Regions from separate parts of the Peribacillus sp. FSL M8-0224 genome, predicted to be linked through region 2. Evidence: riboswitches for the same ligand, from Rfam matches in the RefSeq annotation. Region 2 holds a riboswitch; the other holds the start of a gene.

Region 1 (7,547 bases), 2.2 Mb from region 2:
TCATGTTTAATAATGCCGGCATTGGTGCGGGGTGTATGATCCTAGACCAAGATATGGAAGGTTACTACAAAACGATTGGAGTGAACCAGCACGGAGTGGCCTTTGGAATCATGGCAGCAGGACGGAAAATGAAGGAACTGGGTAACAAGGGAGTCATTATAAATACCGTTCTGTGTTTGGCTACTTAGCTTCCCATGGGACTTTTGCCTATCAGGCGACTAAAGGCGCTGTAAGAATGATGACACAGACAGCAGCTTTGGAATTGGGTGCTTATGGCATTCGCGTTGTGGGCATTGCGCCGGGCGGGGTTGACACTCCTATCATACAAGGTTATCAAGACATGGGAATCATTGATAAATTGAATGCAAGTCAAATGCGCGGTGAATTGATTAAGCCAGAAGCCATTGCAAATGCCGTCTATCTATTATCGTTAGAGGAAGCGGATGCGATCAATGGAAGTGTAGTCATGGTCGATGACGGCTATGCATCTTTTAAGTGATTTTCATAAATAGAAAACATCGTCCCAACCAGACGATGTTTTCTATTTATGATATATGGAAATATTGAATTCTAATAGATCAAAGGTAATATTGACCGATTGGTACCAGCGATATATCATGGGAAATAGATGGGTGAAACCGGTCTTATCTTTATAAAAGAAGGTTGATATTTTTGAAAAAAGGGCAGCAAACCAAAGAACGAATCATAAATGTAGCCCGGACTCTTTTTGCCACTAAAGGTTTTGACATGACAAGAACGAATGAAATTGCCTCTGCATGCAATGTTTCCGAAGCTACTATTTACAAATACTTTGACAGCAAAAAAGATTTGCTTTTGGCTACAATTACCCCTAATGAAAAAGAGGAATTTGAAGATGGGACTAGCCATCTATCCACGGATGATCTAGTGGAGAATCATGTTACTACCATGATAAAAAAAATTCTTGAAAATAAAGAACAGTTTTCGATATTATTTAGGGAAACACAATTCGATCAAGATATTTCAAAGCAATATGTAGATCAGATTTTCAAGCCAAATGCCAGGCATATTGAAATACAGAAGAGAATAGATAGCGGAGAGATACAATATATCTCTGATATTATTTTATTTAATGTAGGGATCATTTCTTTCACATTGGCTTTATCTACACATTATGAGATCCATCAACAAAAAAAGGAGCCATATTTTACTTCTGAACGAATTAAGAGCATTGCTCAACTTTTGGTATATGGTATTCATGGGAAACAAAATCATACATAATGAAACGGTCATATTTAAGGGCATGAGCATCAAGCCGTAAATATGACCGTTTCTTTTTTCATTCAGAGTAGATGTCCAGAGTGTAAGATTTGACTTATATTTTTCAGACAATTACGATAAATGTATACTTCACGAAATGCTTTAAGAAAATTATATCTGGAAATCTTGTAACATTGGAGGGTATCAAATGAGCGATATCGTAATTTTATCAGGAAGTCCGGCTATTCCATCAAGAACGGACATTTCACTAAAACATATTCAATCATTAGTCGAAAATGCAGGATTTACTACAGCTTATTTCTCGATTACGGATTTCTCAGCAGATGATTTATTCCAAGGGAAATATAATAGCGAGGATATCTCAAAGCTTTCAGAGAGAATTCAAGCGGCCAGAGGAGTCATTATAGGTTCACCGGTTTATAAGGCTTCTTATACAGGTGTATTGAAAGCATTGATTGATTTGCTGCCAGAAGGTGCTTTTAAGGGGAAGCCGGTGCTGCCAATCATGATTGGTGGAAGTAACAGGCATCTATTGGCGATTGACTATGCGCTTAAACCATTAATTTCAATATTAAAAGGCGAGCCGCTGCAGGGGATTTATTTTGTTGATAAGGAAATAGATAAACAGAATCCAGAAAACCCGATCAATGATTTGCATTTAATTGATCGCGTCCAGAGTCAGGTTCAAGAATTTGTAGAAGCGATACAGTTAAGAAATTAATGACTTCAATAAATTAATTCCTTCTATAAAAAGACTGGAACCCTAGAAATTTTTTTTAGAATAACACGCGTCAATAATAGGCCTAATAATGAAAATAGACTCATTTTTTTGGAGACTTTATCTAAAAAGACGAGTCTATTTTCGCATTTATATGAACATAAAATCATAAATTGAATAGTGTGTATAAAAATAACAGTTCATCCATAATATTAAACCAAGTTATTTTATAAGAAAACTCCATTGACAAGGATTAAATATATGTTAATATTTAAAATAATAAAACTTATCCAGAGCGACGGAGGGAATTGGCCCTTTGAAGTCCAGCAACCTGCATGATGGATGCAAGGTGCTACCTCCAACAAAATGTTGATCATTTTGGAAGATAAGGTAAAGATATTTACCTTGCGATCTTTCCATCATGGAAAGATTTTTGTTTTTTGTGAAAATTTTAGGCAGACCATAACAATGTAAGTTTGTATGGAATTATATAAATCTAAGAAATTTAAAATAAAATATTCGCGGATTTTCTTAAAGGAGGAACTGGTTTGGATAAAGAGAATCAGCTTGAAGAAATTTTTGAACGACTTCAAGAAATGCTTAATTCAATGAAATATGGATCCATTACACTTATTGTCCAGGATGGTAAAATCATTCAAATGGAGAGAAATGAAAAACTAAGAATTAAATAAGGTATCTGCTGACTAGAAAAACTAGAGGCGGGTTTAACTGATATAAAGAGAGTATTGGTTAGATTCGTCTCTTTTTCCTAGATTCAAATAACCCGGGGAATATTACAACGGGAATTGATCAACAGTTACTCTAACCTGATACAGCAAGTTTTTAGAGGGGGCTACAAAGTTGGCTGCATTAATAAACTATGAAAATTTCAATACAGGGGACTTCCCTGTATTTCCTGCAGACAGTGAGACAAAAGGTGCTTTGGAAGTTCTGCAATGGGCGAATGACCATTATGGAGACAAACTGATTTATGCTTGCAGTTTTGGTATTGAAGGCATCGTGCTTACGGATTTATTGGCGAAGGTCAATCCTTCGGCTAAAATAGTTTTCCTTGATACAGATGTTCATTTTGAGGAAACTTACCAATTGATCGAGGAAGTGAAGAAGCGATATCCGAAGCTTTTGATCGAAATGAAGAAACCTGACTTGACGCTTGAGGAACAAGCGGCGGAATATGGCGATGAATTATGGCTTAGTGATTCCAATAAGTGCTGTAACATCCGTAAAATCGTTCCGCTTACAGATGTGCTTTCATCGGCAACAGCCTGGCTTTCGGGACTGCGGAGGGAGCAATCCGAAACAAGGGCTAAGACCGAGTATATCAATAAGGATAATAAGTTCAAATCAGTTAAAATATGCCCACTCATACATTGGACATGGAAAGATGTTTGGCGCTATGCCCACAAAAATGGACTTCCATATAATGTCCTGCATGATAATGGATATCCGAGCATTGGATGTAAAACGTGTACTGCACCTGCCTTCAATGCAGATGATTTACGCTCAGGCCGTTGGCAAGGAGCTCAAAAAACGGAATGCGGATTGCATTTATCTTAAATAAATAGAAATTATAGGCTTAAATAAATAGAAGCCATAGGGGGAAATTAGCATGACAATCAGTTTACCGCACGGAGGAACATTAATCGATCTTTGGGAACCAAAATATGATTTTAGTAAAATAACGAAGTCAATCGAAATCGATGAAATTGCTTTAAGCGATCTTGAATTGATAGGCACTGGTGCCTACAGCCCGATTAAAGGATTCTTTACAAAAAGTGACTATGAGACAGTGGTGAAGGATATGAGGCTTAGCAGCGGACATGTATGGAGCATCCCGATTACGCTGCCTTTGACCGAAGAAGCTGCAGAAAGCCTTACTATAGGTGAAGAAGTAACATTAACCCATGAAGGTGAAACTTACGGGGTTCTCTCCGTTTCCGATATTTACACTCCAGATAAGCAATTGGAAGCGACATTGGTATATCAAACAGATGATGAGAAGCATCCTGGAGTGAAAAATTTATATAACCGCGGGGATGTATATGTCGGCGGGGAAATAAAGTTGATCAAGAGAATAGAGCGTCCGCTATTTCAAGCTCATTATTTGGACCCAGTCGAGACAAGGAAGGCTTTCGCTGAAAAAGGATGGGAAACGGTTGTCGGTTTCCAAACGAGGAACCCTGTTCACCGTGCACATGAATATATCCAAAAGACAGCATTGGAAATCGTCGACGGTTTATTCTTAAATCCTCTAGTCGGTGCCACTAAATCAGATGACATTCCGGCAGATGTAAGAATGGAAAGCTATAAAGTGCTGCTTGATAAATATTATCCTAAGGATCGCGTCTCCCTTGCAGTTTTCCCTGCTGCCATGCGTTATGCAGGACCTAGAGAAGCCATTTTCCACGCGATGGTCCGTAAAAATTATGGTTGTACCCATTTTATCGTCGGACGTGATCATGCGGGTGTGGGCGATTATTATGGCACATACGATGCTCAAAAAATCTTTGGGAATTTCAATGCAGATGAGTTAGGGATCACGCTATTATTCTTTGAACATAGTTTTTACTGTAAAGCATGTGGCAATATGGCTTCCGCTAAAACTTGTCCGCATGGCAAGGAAGACCATGTCATCCTGTCTGGAACGAAGGTAAGGGAAATGTTGCGTAATGGGGAAATTCCTCCAGCTACCTTTAGCCGTAAGGAAGTCATCGAGGTGTTGATCGAAGGTCTAAAAAAAAATGAAGTTTATAACTGATTGGACATAAATGGAAGGGTCACATGAAGAGGGGGATTATCAAATGAGTAAAAGTACGAATGTCACATGGCATGAGACGTCATTGACCAAGGAGCACCGACGGAAGCAGAACGGGCATGAAAGCACGGTTCTATGGTTTACAGGACTATCGGGTTCCGGAAAATCAACGATTGCAAACGCGGTCGCTAAAGAGTTATACAATCGGAATATTCGAAGTTATGTTTTGGATGGTGATAATATCCGTCATGGCTTAAATAAAGATTTAGGTTTTTCTGAAGAAGATAGAACCGAGAATATTAGGCGGATTGGTGAGGTTTCCAAGTTATTCGTGGATAGTGGGCAGTTCGTATTGACCGCTTTCATATCACCTTTCAGGGCAGATCGGCAGATTGTACGTGATTTACTCGAAGAAGGGGAGTTTATTGAAGTATACATAAAGTGTCCGATCGAAGAGTGCGAAGTGCGTGATCCAAAAGGGCTTTATGACAAGGCCCGTAAAGGCATCATTAAAGATTTTACCGGAATCGACTCTCCATACGAAGAACCTGAACAACCGGAAATCATTTTAGAATCCGACCAATACAGCATTGAAGAGTGCGTTGAGCAGGTAATCGGCTATTTAACAGCAAAGAAAGCGATTTAATCAAGGAGGAAATGTAATGGTTTACGAGAAATTTTGGTCGGAAAATCCACTAATCGCTAAAAATAAAACGGAAATCTGGAAATTGGAAAAAGACGGCTTGAAGATATTTGATGATATTCCACATTACGCAGCAAATGGGTTTGATTCCATCCCTAAAGAGAAATGGGATATGTTCAAGTGGGCTGGTTTATACCTGCAACGGCCAAAAGAAGCTGGTTATTGGATGATGCGAGTCGTTATTCCCGGAGGTATCCTGACTTATGATCAACAAATAACTCTAGCTAACATCGCTAAAGATTACGGGAGGGACGTATATGACATTACAACCCGTCAAGCCATTCAATTCCATTGGCTGACCATCGAACAGGTCCCGGATATATTGAACCGTTTAGAAAAGGTTGGAATGACTACGGCTGGAGCTTGTGGTGATATAACCCGTAATATCATCGGTAATGCATTGGCAGGCATCGATCCTGATGAACTTTTTGATACACGCGAGGTACTTTATGATGTATTTGAGTATTTCCGCCTTAACGAAGACTATTCGAACCTTCCGAGGAAATATAAAATGTCCATAAGTGCCAATATCCATAATGCTTCAAATGCTGAAATCAACTGTGTTTCATTCAATCCAGCTACTAAAGTAATGGATGGAGTAACGGAAGTCGGTTTTCACGTAAAAGTAGGGGGTGGGCTTTCCTCCGTTCCGATGCTGGCAGAAGAACTTGACTTATTCATTTTACCTGAAAAAACTGTGGAAGTGGCTGCCGCCATCACGACGATATTCCGTGACTTTGGGTACCGTGAAAAGCGTCATCGCTCACGTTTGAAATTCCTTGTCGCTGACTGGGGTCCTGAACAATTCAAGGAAAAATTGCTGGAATACACCGGTCCGCTTCCTGAAAAGGGAGAAAGTGCGGTGAAGGGATGGAATGCAGGGTATTTCTACGGCATCCATAAACAAAAGCAAGATGGTCTGAACTATGTTGGCGTCAATATACCAGTTGGTCGTCTGAACCCAGACGAAGTGATCGAGTTTGCCGAACTTGCAAAAAAATATGGAAATGGTGAAATCCGCAACTGTAATTCTCAAAATCTAATCATTCCTAATGTGCCGGATGCAAAACTTGAGGAATTAAAGCAGGAATCCATCTTCGAAAGATTTCCATACCAACCAAAAAAATTCATTGGGTATTCCGTTTCGTGTACAGGCATCGAGTATTGCAACCTGGCTCTGGTTGAAACGAAAAACCGAATGAGGACCATTTCTGAATCACTGGACAAGGAAATAGACCTCGATGTGCCTGTAAGGATGCATATGGTCGGCTGTCCGAATAATTGCGGTCAAAGAGCCATCGCCGAAATAGGGCTGCAAGGCATAAAAATGAAAAACCAGGATAAAAAGATGGTCGAGGCTTTTGAGATATACGTTGGAGGAACGCTGAATGAGGGCGGGAAGTTCAATGAAAAGCTTAAAGGAAAAGTGGAAGCTGAAAAGCTACATCATGTTCTGAAAGAAATGATCCTATTTTTCAAAGAAACAAAACTACTATCCGAAACCTTTCTCGATTTTGTGGAAAGGGTAGGGGTAGACGAATTACAAAGTAAACTTGATGATATATTAGCGGAAGTGGCCGTTTAATAGGGGAAGGTAAGCATTCCATGAATCTGTATCGTTTTGAAGTCACTATCAAGGAAAAACCAATTCATGTCATCATTGTTGCCGATTCAGATGAAAAGGCATTTGAACTTGTTGATATCGAGCTGGAAAAGCATTATTTGAAAATGCCTGAAGTGGATGACATCTCATTATATGAAAAAAGGAAAATTAAAAATGGAGCAGGTTTCGTTTTATCGGAATTCGAAACAATTCTCTAAGGGAAGGCAGGATGCAAAAATGGGGAAAGTATATCTAGTAGGAGCCGGTCCCGGAGATCCAGATTTAATTACATTAAAAGGATTAAAATGCATCCAAGAAGCTGATGTCATTTTATATGATCGACTTGTCAATAAAGAACTTTTGAATCATGCAAAAGACGGTGTCGAGCTGATTAATTGCGGTAAACTGCCGGATTATCATTTGTTGCAGCAGGATACCATCAATCGGTTCCTCGTTAAATATGCAAAAAAGGGAAAAATAGTCACTC
Region 2 (7,547 bases):
TGAACCCATCTTCATTTACTTCGATCACCTGATTATTTTCGGCTAATTTCTTTTTCATTTGTTTGATCGCTTCTTCAACTTGACCGGTCATGTCCATCAGCTCCCGATTGGATATAGTCATTCAAAGATAAACTGGAAATAGCAGCAAAATATTTAGCCTTCAAGTATACAGTATACGCTTATTTTTCAAAAAAAGACCTAGCTGCGAGAATGTTGTATAATATATGTTGCGCTTTATTTTATTTAGGAGGTTGCTGATTTGAATCAAGCAAACCCGTTTATATATGCAACGGACAACAAACGATATCATACATGGAATTACCACCTGAGAGAACATTTTGGACATAAGGTCTTTAAAGTTGCCCTGGATGGCGGTTTTGACTGTCCGAACCGTGATGGCACCGTCGCACATGGCGGCTGTACCTTCTGCAGTGCCTCAGGCTCTGGTGACTTCGCTGGCAGCAGGGTTGAACCCTTGGACGTCCAGTTTAAGAAAATCAGCGAACGGATGCACCATAAATGGAAAGATGGAAAATATATGGCCTATTTCCAAGCATTCACGAATACGCATGCACCCGTGGCAGAGCTTCGCGAGAAATATGAAAGTGTATTGACCCAGGAAGGTGTCGTCGGACTCTCCATCGCGACACGCCCGGATTGCCTTCCAGATGATGTAGTCGAGTATTTAGCGGAATTGAACGAACGCACTTACCTTTGGGTCGAGCTGGGTCTCCAGACGGTCCATGAAAAGACCGCAACGATGATCAACCGCGCCCATGACTTCGATTGCTACAAAGAAGGCGTCGATAAACTGCGCAAACATGGCATCCGCGTCTGCTCCCATATCATCAATGGCCTTCCTCAGGAAGATTACGGCATGATGATGGAAACAGCCCGTGAAGTCGCCAAACTCGATGTGCAGGGGATAAAGATCCATTTACTTCATCTATTAAAAGGGACACCGATGGTCAAACAATATGAAAAGGGCCTGCTCGAGTTTCTTGACCGTGACGATTATGTCAGCCTTGTATGTGACCAGCTGGAAATAATCCCTCCAGAAATGATCGTTCATCGCATTACGGGTGACGGTCCGATCGATTTGATGATCGGTCCAATGTGGAGCGTCAATAAATGGGATGTCCTGAATGCCATTGACGCCGAACTGAAACGCCGCAACAGCTGGCAGGGGAAAAATCATCACATGGAGGTACAATCATGAAGCTAGATCGAATTTTGCCTTTCGCCAGGATTCTGCTGGAAAAAGCGGTCCGCCCCGGGGATATAACCATAGATGGCACGATGGGCAATGGCTTTGATACCGTCTTTCTTGCAGGACTTACAGGTGCAGACGGACATGTCTATAGTTTTGATATTCAGAAAGAAGCGATCGAAGCCACAGCGGCAAAACTGAACGCCGAGAATTTACAAGAGCGCTGCACCCTCATTCACGCTGGGCATGAACATGTAAGCAAATATATCGGGAAAGAACATTCCGGAAAGGTCACAGGTGCCATCTTCAACCTGGGCTACCTACCTGGCGGAGACAAATCAATCATCACCCAAGCCGAGACGACGATATCAGCCATTGAACAGTTGTTCGAACTGCTGGCGCCTGAAGGGATCATCATCCTCGTCATTTACCATGGTCATCCAGGAGGATCGGCAGAACGGGATGCATTGATGGATTATGTAGAGAACTTCCCTCAACAGAAAGCCCATATCCTGAGATACGGGTTCATCAACCAAGCAAACAATCCGCCATTCATTGTCGCGATTGAAAAGAGATGATAAATCTGACACCGTTCGATAAGAACGGTGTTTTTTCAATCCCAGCTTGCAGGCAGCAGAATTACCAATCATAACTTTTTGAATTTTTCGTCTATAATGATTATAATGATAGAAAATAGATAAGAGGGTGCAGAAAATGGAACATTTGCCTACTTCATTACTGACGGATATATTGACTGAAAAAATCAAAAGGGATTCAAGTGAGCACTACGGGGATTTTGTCAGCTCGCTCAACTCGTTGACAGAAGAACAAAAAACCATGGAGGACCTCAAACAATTTGACCATCATTTTGATAAGTTCCTGCCACAGCTCGATTTAATGATTTCCACCCAAAACCATGAAGCGATCATGAATATGAAAGCGACGCTTTTGGACCTATTCGCCAATGACTTGACCTTCAAATCCATTTATCTCCTATCCACTGCATTATCCAACAAAAAGGAACTTACTCATTTGAACCAATTTATGTATCCGGTTACTTTCTGGGCACCGGTCATCAAGTCGAACGAATTGCTTAAAAACGCAGGCTGATCCAAAAAAACTGCCGAAGTCAAACTTCGGCAGTTTTTCATTTATCCTGAAGTATGTACGGATCAAACGACATACCCTAATATCTTTAAACGGTTTTCAACAAAACTCAGCGCATATTGAAATACATCATCACGCTCCGGTTCATTGAAGATTTCATGATAAAGCTTCGGCCATTCCTTATATTGCTTTTCACTGGCCAAATTATAATTGAACCACTCACGAACCGCCTTCTTGTTCACGATTCGGTCATCTCCGCCCTGCATCACCAAAAGCGGCACATCCTGAAATTCAGGAATCTCTTCAAAAGCATCCTTCATAGCCTGTGCAAGCTCGCGATACCAGCGAACCGAAACCTTTGTGATATATAATGTATCGTTTCTATCGGATTCACGAATTTCCGCACTTCTCGTCGCCATTTCAGGTGTCAATCCGGAATCCACCCTGAACTGAGGCATAACGATGTTCAAACCATGCGAGAGCATTGTAAGGAACTTCCGCGGCTTCGTCACGAGGCCCAAGCAAGGAGAAGAAAGAATCACTCCTGCAATGTCCCATTCCTCTTCCTGAAGAAGGCGTATCGAAATCAAACCGCCCATGCTGTGTCCAAGTAAAAAGACCGGCAACGAATATTCATAAGCCTCTTCTATCCAGCTTTTCACTTCGTCCAAATACTCATCAAAGGAATCGATATGTCCCCGGTAGGCGCGAGTAGTCATACCCTGCCCAGGAAGGTCGCCCATGACGACATGGTATCCAGCTGAAAGCCACATTTGTGTTACCCACTTATAACGTCCGTGATGTTCCATTGCCCCATGAATGATGACAATGACGCCCTTTGCGTCTCCTTCTGTCTCCCATTTCCACATTCGAAATCCCCCTTTCACTTTTCACTTGTTGTGTACGATCCATGATAGTTGAAATAATATATATAAATTATAACCATATTCGTGATTTTCGACAAAAAAGAAATCTAACAAGTTGTACATTGCTATTATAAATAGCCAAGTGTATTTGCATACGGTATATTAAAATAATACATAAAAACATTCACTTCGGAAAGGAAATGATTGAAAATGATTATTTATCCGTATAAAGGCAAAGAACCTGAAATTGCTGAAAGCGCTTATATTGCTGAAAATGCTGTCGTCACAGGTGATGTCAAAATTGGCGACGAAACATCAATCTGGTTCAATTCCGTCATTCGCGGTGATGTATCACCAACCATCATCGGAAAAAAAGTCAGTATACAGGATAACAGCATCCTGCACCAAAGCCCAAATAATCCATTGATCATCGAGGATGAAGTAACCATTGGCCATCAGGTCATATTACATAGCTGTAAAATCCGCAAAGGAGCTTTAATCGGCATGGGATCGATCGTACTTGATGAAGCCGAAATCGGCGAAGGGGCTTTCATCGGTGCCGGCAGTCTCGTTCCCCAAGGCAAAGTCATTCCACCGAACATGTTGGCATTCGGACGTCCAGCTAAAGTCATCCGCGAAATCAACGAAGAAGATCGTCAGGATATGGAACGCATCGTACGCGAATACGCCGAAAAAGGCCAATACTATAAAACGGCGGAACGAATAAAGTAATGCACGAGCACTTGACTGAAAATTACGAGTATTTGAACGCAACTCACGAGTATATCGCTGAAATTCACGAGTATTGCACCAACTTACGAGTAAATTGCTTAAACTCACGAGTATTTGTTCCAAATTCACGAGTATTTGCTCAAAACTCACGAGTAAATCGCTCAAATTCACGAGTATGGCCCTTAAAGTTGAATTTCTTTGGGATTTCTTGAATTATTCCCGCAGACGGCTAAGTTAATCCATAAAAAAGGTGCCCCGCTAATAGCGGGACACCTTTTTTTATATGAATTACGCTTGTGCTTTTAATGTTTCTGCTTTGTCCGTGCGTTCCCATGGAAGATCGACATCTGTACGGCCGAAGTGTCCGTATGCAGCTGTTTGTTTGTAGATTGGGCGACGAAGGTCAAGCATTTTGATGATTCCAGCTGGACGAAGGTCGAAGTTTGCGCGAACTAGGTCAACAAGGACTTCTTCGCTAACTGTACCAGTTCCGAACGTATCAATAGAGATCGATACAGGCTCTGCCACACCAATTGCGTATGCCAATTGAACTTCCGCTTTGTCGGCAAGGCCGGCTGCCACGATGTTTTTCGCAACGTAACGTGCAGCGTATGCAGCAGAACGGTCAACTTTAGTTGCATCCTTACCAGAGAATGCACCGCCGCCGTGACGAGCGTATCCGCCGTAAGTATCAACGATGATTTTACGTCCAGTAAGACCAGCATCCCCTTGAGGTCCGCCGATTACGAAACGGCCAGTCGGGTTGATGAAGTACTTAGTATCTGCATCGATCAACTCGGCTGGAACGACAGCTTTGATCACATGTTCTTTTAGATCGGCTTGAATTTGTTCAAGCGTAATTTCTGCATCATGCTGTGTAGAGATGACGATCGTATCTACACGTACAGGACGGTTATTCTCATCATATTCCACGGTTACCTGTGTTTTACCATCAGGGCGTAGGTAAGCAAGAGTTTCATCTTTACGAACTTGAGTCAAGCGGAATGAAAGTTTATGCGCCAATGAAATCGGAAGCGGCATAAGCTCTTCTGTTTCATTACAAGCGAATCCGAACATAAGACCTTGGTCCCCTGCACCGATTGCATCGATTTCTTCATCTGACATGTTTCCTTCACGAGCTTCCAATGCTTTATCGACACCAGCTGCGATATCGGCAGACTGCTCATCAATGGAACTCAAAACGGCACAAGTTTCAGCATCGAAACCGTATTTCGCACGTGTGTAGCCAATTCCTTTAACCGTATCACGAACGATACGCGGGATATCCACGTAAGCGGACGTTGTAATTTCACCAGCAACAAGTACAAGACCTGTAGTTACACTAGTTTCACACGCAACACGTGCATTTGCATCCTTAGCTAGGATAGCATCTAAAATGGAATCTGAAATCTGATCACAAATTTTGTCCGGATGGCCCTCTGTAACAGATTCAGAAGTAAATAGACGTTTCTTTGACATCATATTTCCTCCTTGGAAGTTAGTATGTTGTAGGCATAAGCCTGATTTTTACGGAACTCGTTTCCCTCATTAGTTTCAACTATAGACACAGAATTACTTATAAAAAACACAAAAACCTTCCCTGGCAAATGAGGAAAGGTTTAAAACTCTGTCTTCTATCCTTTCACTCTTATCGTTCAAGGGTTTTTTACCTTGCTCAGGTTAGCACCATCACCACTATTCCTTGAAGACCTTCGCTTTATTTTCGGCGATCGATCTTGGAGTCAAGTTCAATATGGCAGGTTGCTGGGTTTCAAAGGGCCTGTCCCTCCACCAACTCGGGATAAGAGAATCCGTACAATTTAAGATATTATCGTATCTGGCTGGAATTTGTCAATGCTTTTCTAAAAAGAACATTTCCACCCAGAATGGCGTTCATTTGAAAAAACATGTTGATACAACGTCCTAGAGGGGTTTACAACGCAAAATACGAATAGAAATGTTGTAAATTGCCATTAATAATAAAGTATTGAACATCGAAAAGGAACGACATCCTGACTTTCCCATTAGACATATATTGCTTACTAACTTCCTATTTAAATAAATTTTTCTTCATGAAAGTATATGCGATTATCCTGACTCGGTTCCTGCCGGATTAAAATGATTAATGCGGCTAGCTGAAAATAATCACAAATTAAAAGAAATAGTATAGACTAATTAAATGAATGTGTTATACTAATTGTAATCTAAAAACTCAAACAAAGGAAGGTACCTCATATATGAATTCTGTAGATGTTTCTAATGAGTTACACCAATTATTAACAGGAAACAATGTGCAAACTCAACTATCAGTTCCTCAATTGGTCGAAAAAGTACTTAGCAGAAATGAAGGCGTTTTAACATCAACCGGCGCGGTAAAAGCTGAAACTGGCAAATATACCGGTCGTTCACCTAAAGATAAATATATCGTGGAAGAAGCATCAGTTAAAGATAAAATCGATTGGGGTCCCGTGAACCGACCGATTTCCGAAGATGTGTTCAATAAACTATATAATAAAGTAGTTGACTACCTAAAAGCAAAAGAAGAGATTTTTGTTTTTAAAGGTTTCGCTGGTGCAGACGAATCATCACGTCTTCCCATCCGTGTTGTTAATGAATATGCTTGGCATAACCTTTTCGCCCATACTTTGTTCATCCGTCCAAACGAAGAGGAACTGAGAGGTCACGAAGCTGAATTCACGATCCTTTCTGCACCTAACTTCAAAGCGGACCCAGAAGTGGACGGAACTACATCCGAAACGTTCATCATCGTTTCTTTTGAACGCCGTACGATCCTGATCGGCGGAACGGAATATGCAGGAGAAATGAAAAAATCGATCTTCTCGATCATGAACTACTTACTTCCAGAGGCTGGAATCCTTCCAATGCATTGCTCTGCTAACGTAGGACGTGAAGGGGACGTCGCTTTATTCTTCGGACTGTCCGGTACAGGCAAAACAACTTTATCAGCAGACACTAGCCGTAAATTGATTGGCGATGACGAGCACGGCTGGTCTTCTAATGGCGTATTCAACATCGAAGGCGGCTGCTATGCGAAAACGATCAACCTTTCACGTGAAAAAGAACCGCAAATTTTCGACGCAATCCGTTTTGGTGCTGTATTGGAAAATGTTGTTGTTGATCCGGATACGCGTGTAGCGAACTATGATGACAGTTCATTGACTGAAAACACTCGTGCTGCTTACCAAATGCAAGCGATCGATAACATCGTGAACCCAAGTATTGCAGGACATCCAAATACAATCATTTTCTTAACAGCTGATGCTTCAGGCGTTCTGCCTCCAATCAGCAAGCTTTCCAAAGAACAGGCAATGTTCCACTTCCTAAGCGGATACACTAGTAAATTGGCTGGTACTGAAAGAGGCGTAACTTCTCCGGAGGCTACATTCTCCACTTGCTTCGGTTCACCATTCTTACCGCTTCCAGCTACACGCTATGCTGAGATGCTTGGTGATAAAATTGACGAGCACAATGCAAAAGTATACCTTGTCAACACAGGATGGACTGGCGGTGCATACGGAACTGGAAGCCGTATGAAACTTGCTTACACCCGTGCAATGGTACAAGCGGCGCTTGAAGGTGAATTAGCGAACATCGAAACGATCAAAGATGAT

What was found. A riboswitch is a leader RNA that binds a small molecule or an ion and turns the genes downstream of it on or off. The one in region 2 is predicted to bind S-adenosylmethionine.
Region 1: linked by a shared signal. The riboswitch ahead of MKX49_RS11595 (YezD family protein) and the one ahead of metK (methionine adenosyltransferase) in region 2 are both predicted to bind S-adenosylmethionine.

Annotation. Positions count from the first base shown of each region.
Region 1 covers NZ_JBBOOJ010000001.1:2,408,484-2,416,030, reverse strand. The annotation lists partial or broken gene MKX49_RS11610 (SDR family NAD(P)-dependent oxidoreductase) at 1-499, shown strand, start outside; gene MKX49_RS11605 (TetR/AcrR family transcriptional regulator) at 673-1,260, shown strand; gene ssuE (NADPH-dependent FMN reductase) at 1,448-1,981, shown strand; SAM riboswitch class I at 2,262-2,370, shown strand; gene MKX49_RS11595 (YezD family protein) at 2,527-2,670, shown strand; gene MKX49_RS11590 (phosphoadenylyl-sulfate reductase) at 2,840-3,556, shown strand; gene sat (sulfate adenylyltransferase) at 3,609-4,757, shown strand; gene cysC (adenylyl-sulfate kinase) at 4,801-5,400, shown strand; gene MKX49_RS11575 (nitrite/sulfite reductase) at 5,417-7,042, shown strand; gene MKX49_RS11570 (DUF3906 family protein) at 7,063-7,278, shown strand; gene cobA (uroporphyrinogen-III C-methyltransferase) at 7,298-7,547, shown strand, end outside.
Region 2 covers NZ_JBBOOJ010000001.1:4,641,270-4,648,816, forward strand. The annotation lists gene MKX49_RS22465 (SMI1/KNR4 family protein) at 1-91, opposite strand, end outside; gene MKX49_RS22470 (TIGR01212 family radical SAM protein) at 260-1,219, shown strand; gene MKX49_RS22475 (class I SAM-dependent methyltransferase) at 1,216-1,788, shown strand; gene MKX49_RS22480 (hypothetical protein) at 1,925-2,320, shown strand; gene MKX49_RS22485 (alpha/beta hydrolase) at 2,383-3,186, opposite strand; gene MKX49_RS22490 (gamma carbonic anhydrase) at 3,397-3,915, shown strand; gene metK (methionine adenosyltransferase) at 4,204-5,397, opposite strand; SAM riboswitch class I at 5,561-5,723, opposite strand; gene pckA (phosphoenolpyruvate carboxykinase (ATP)) at 6,153-7,547, shown strand, end outside.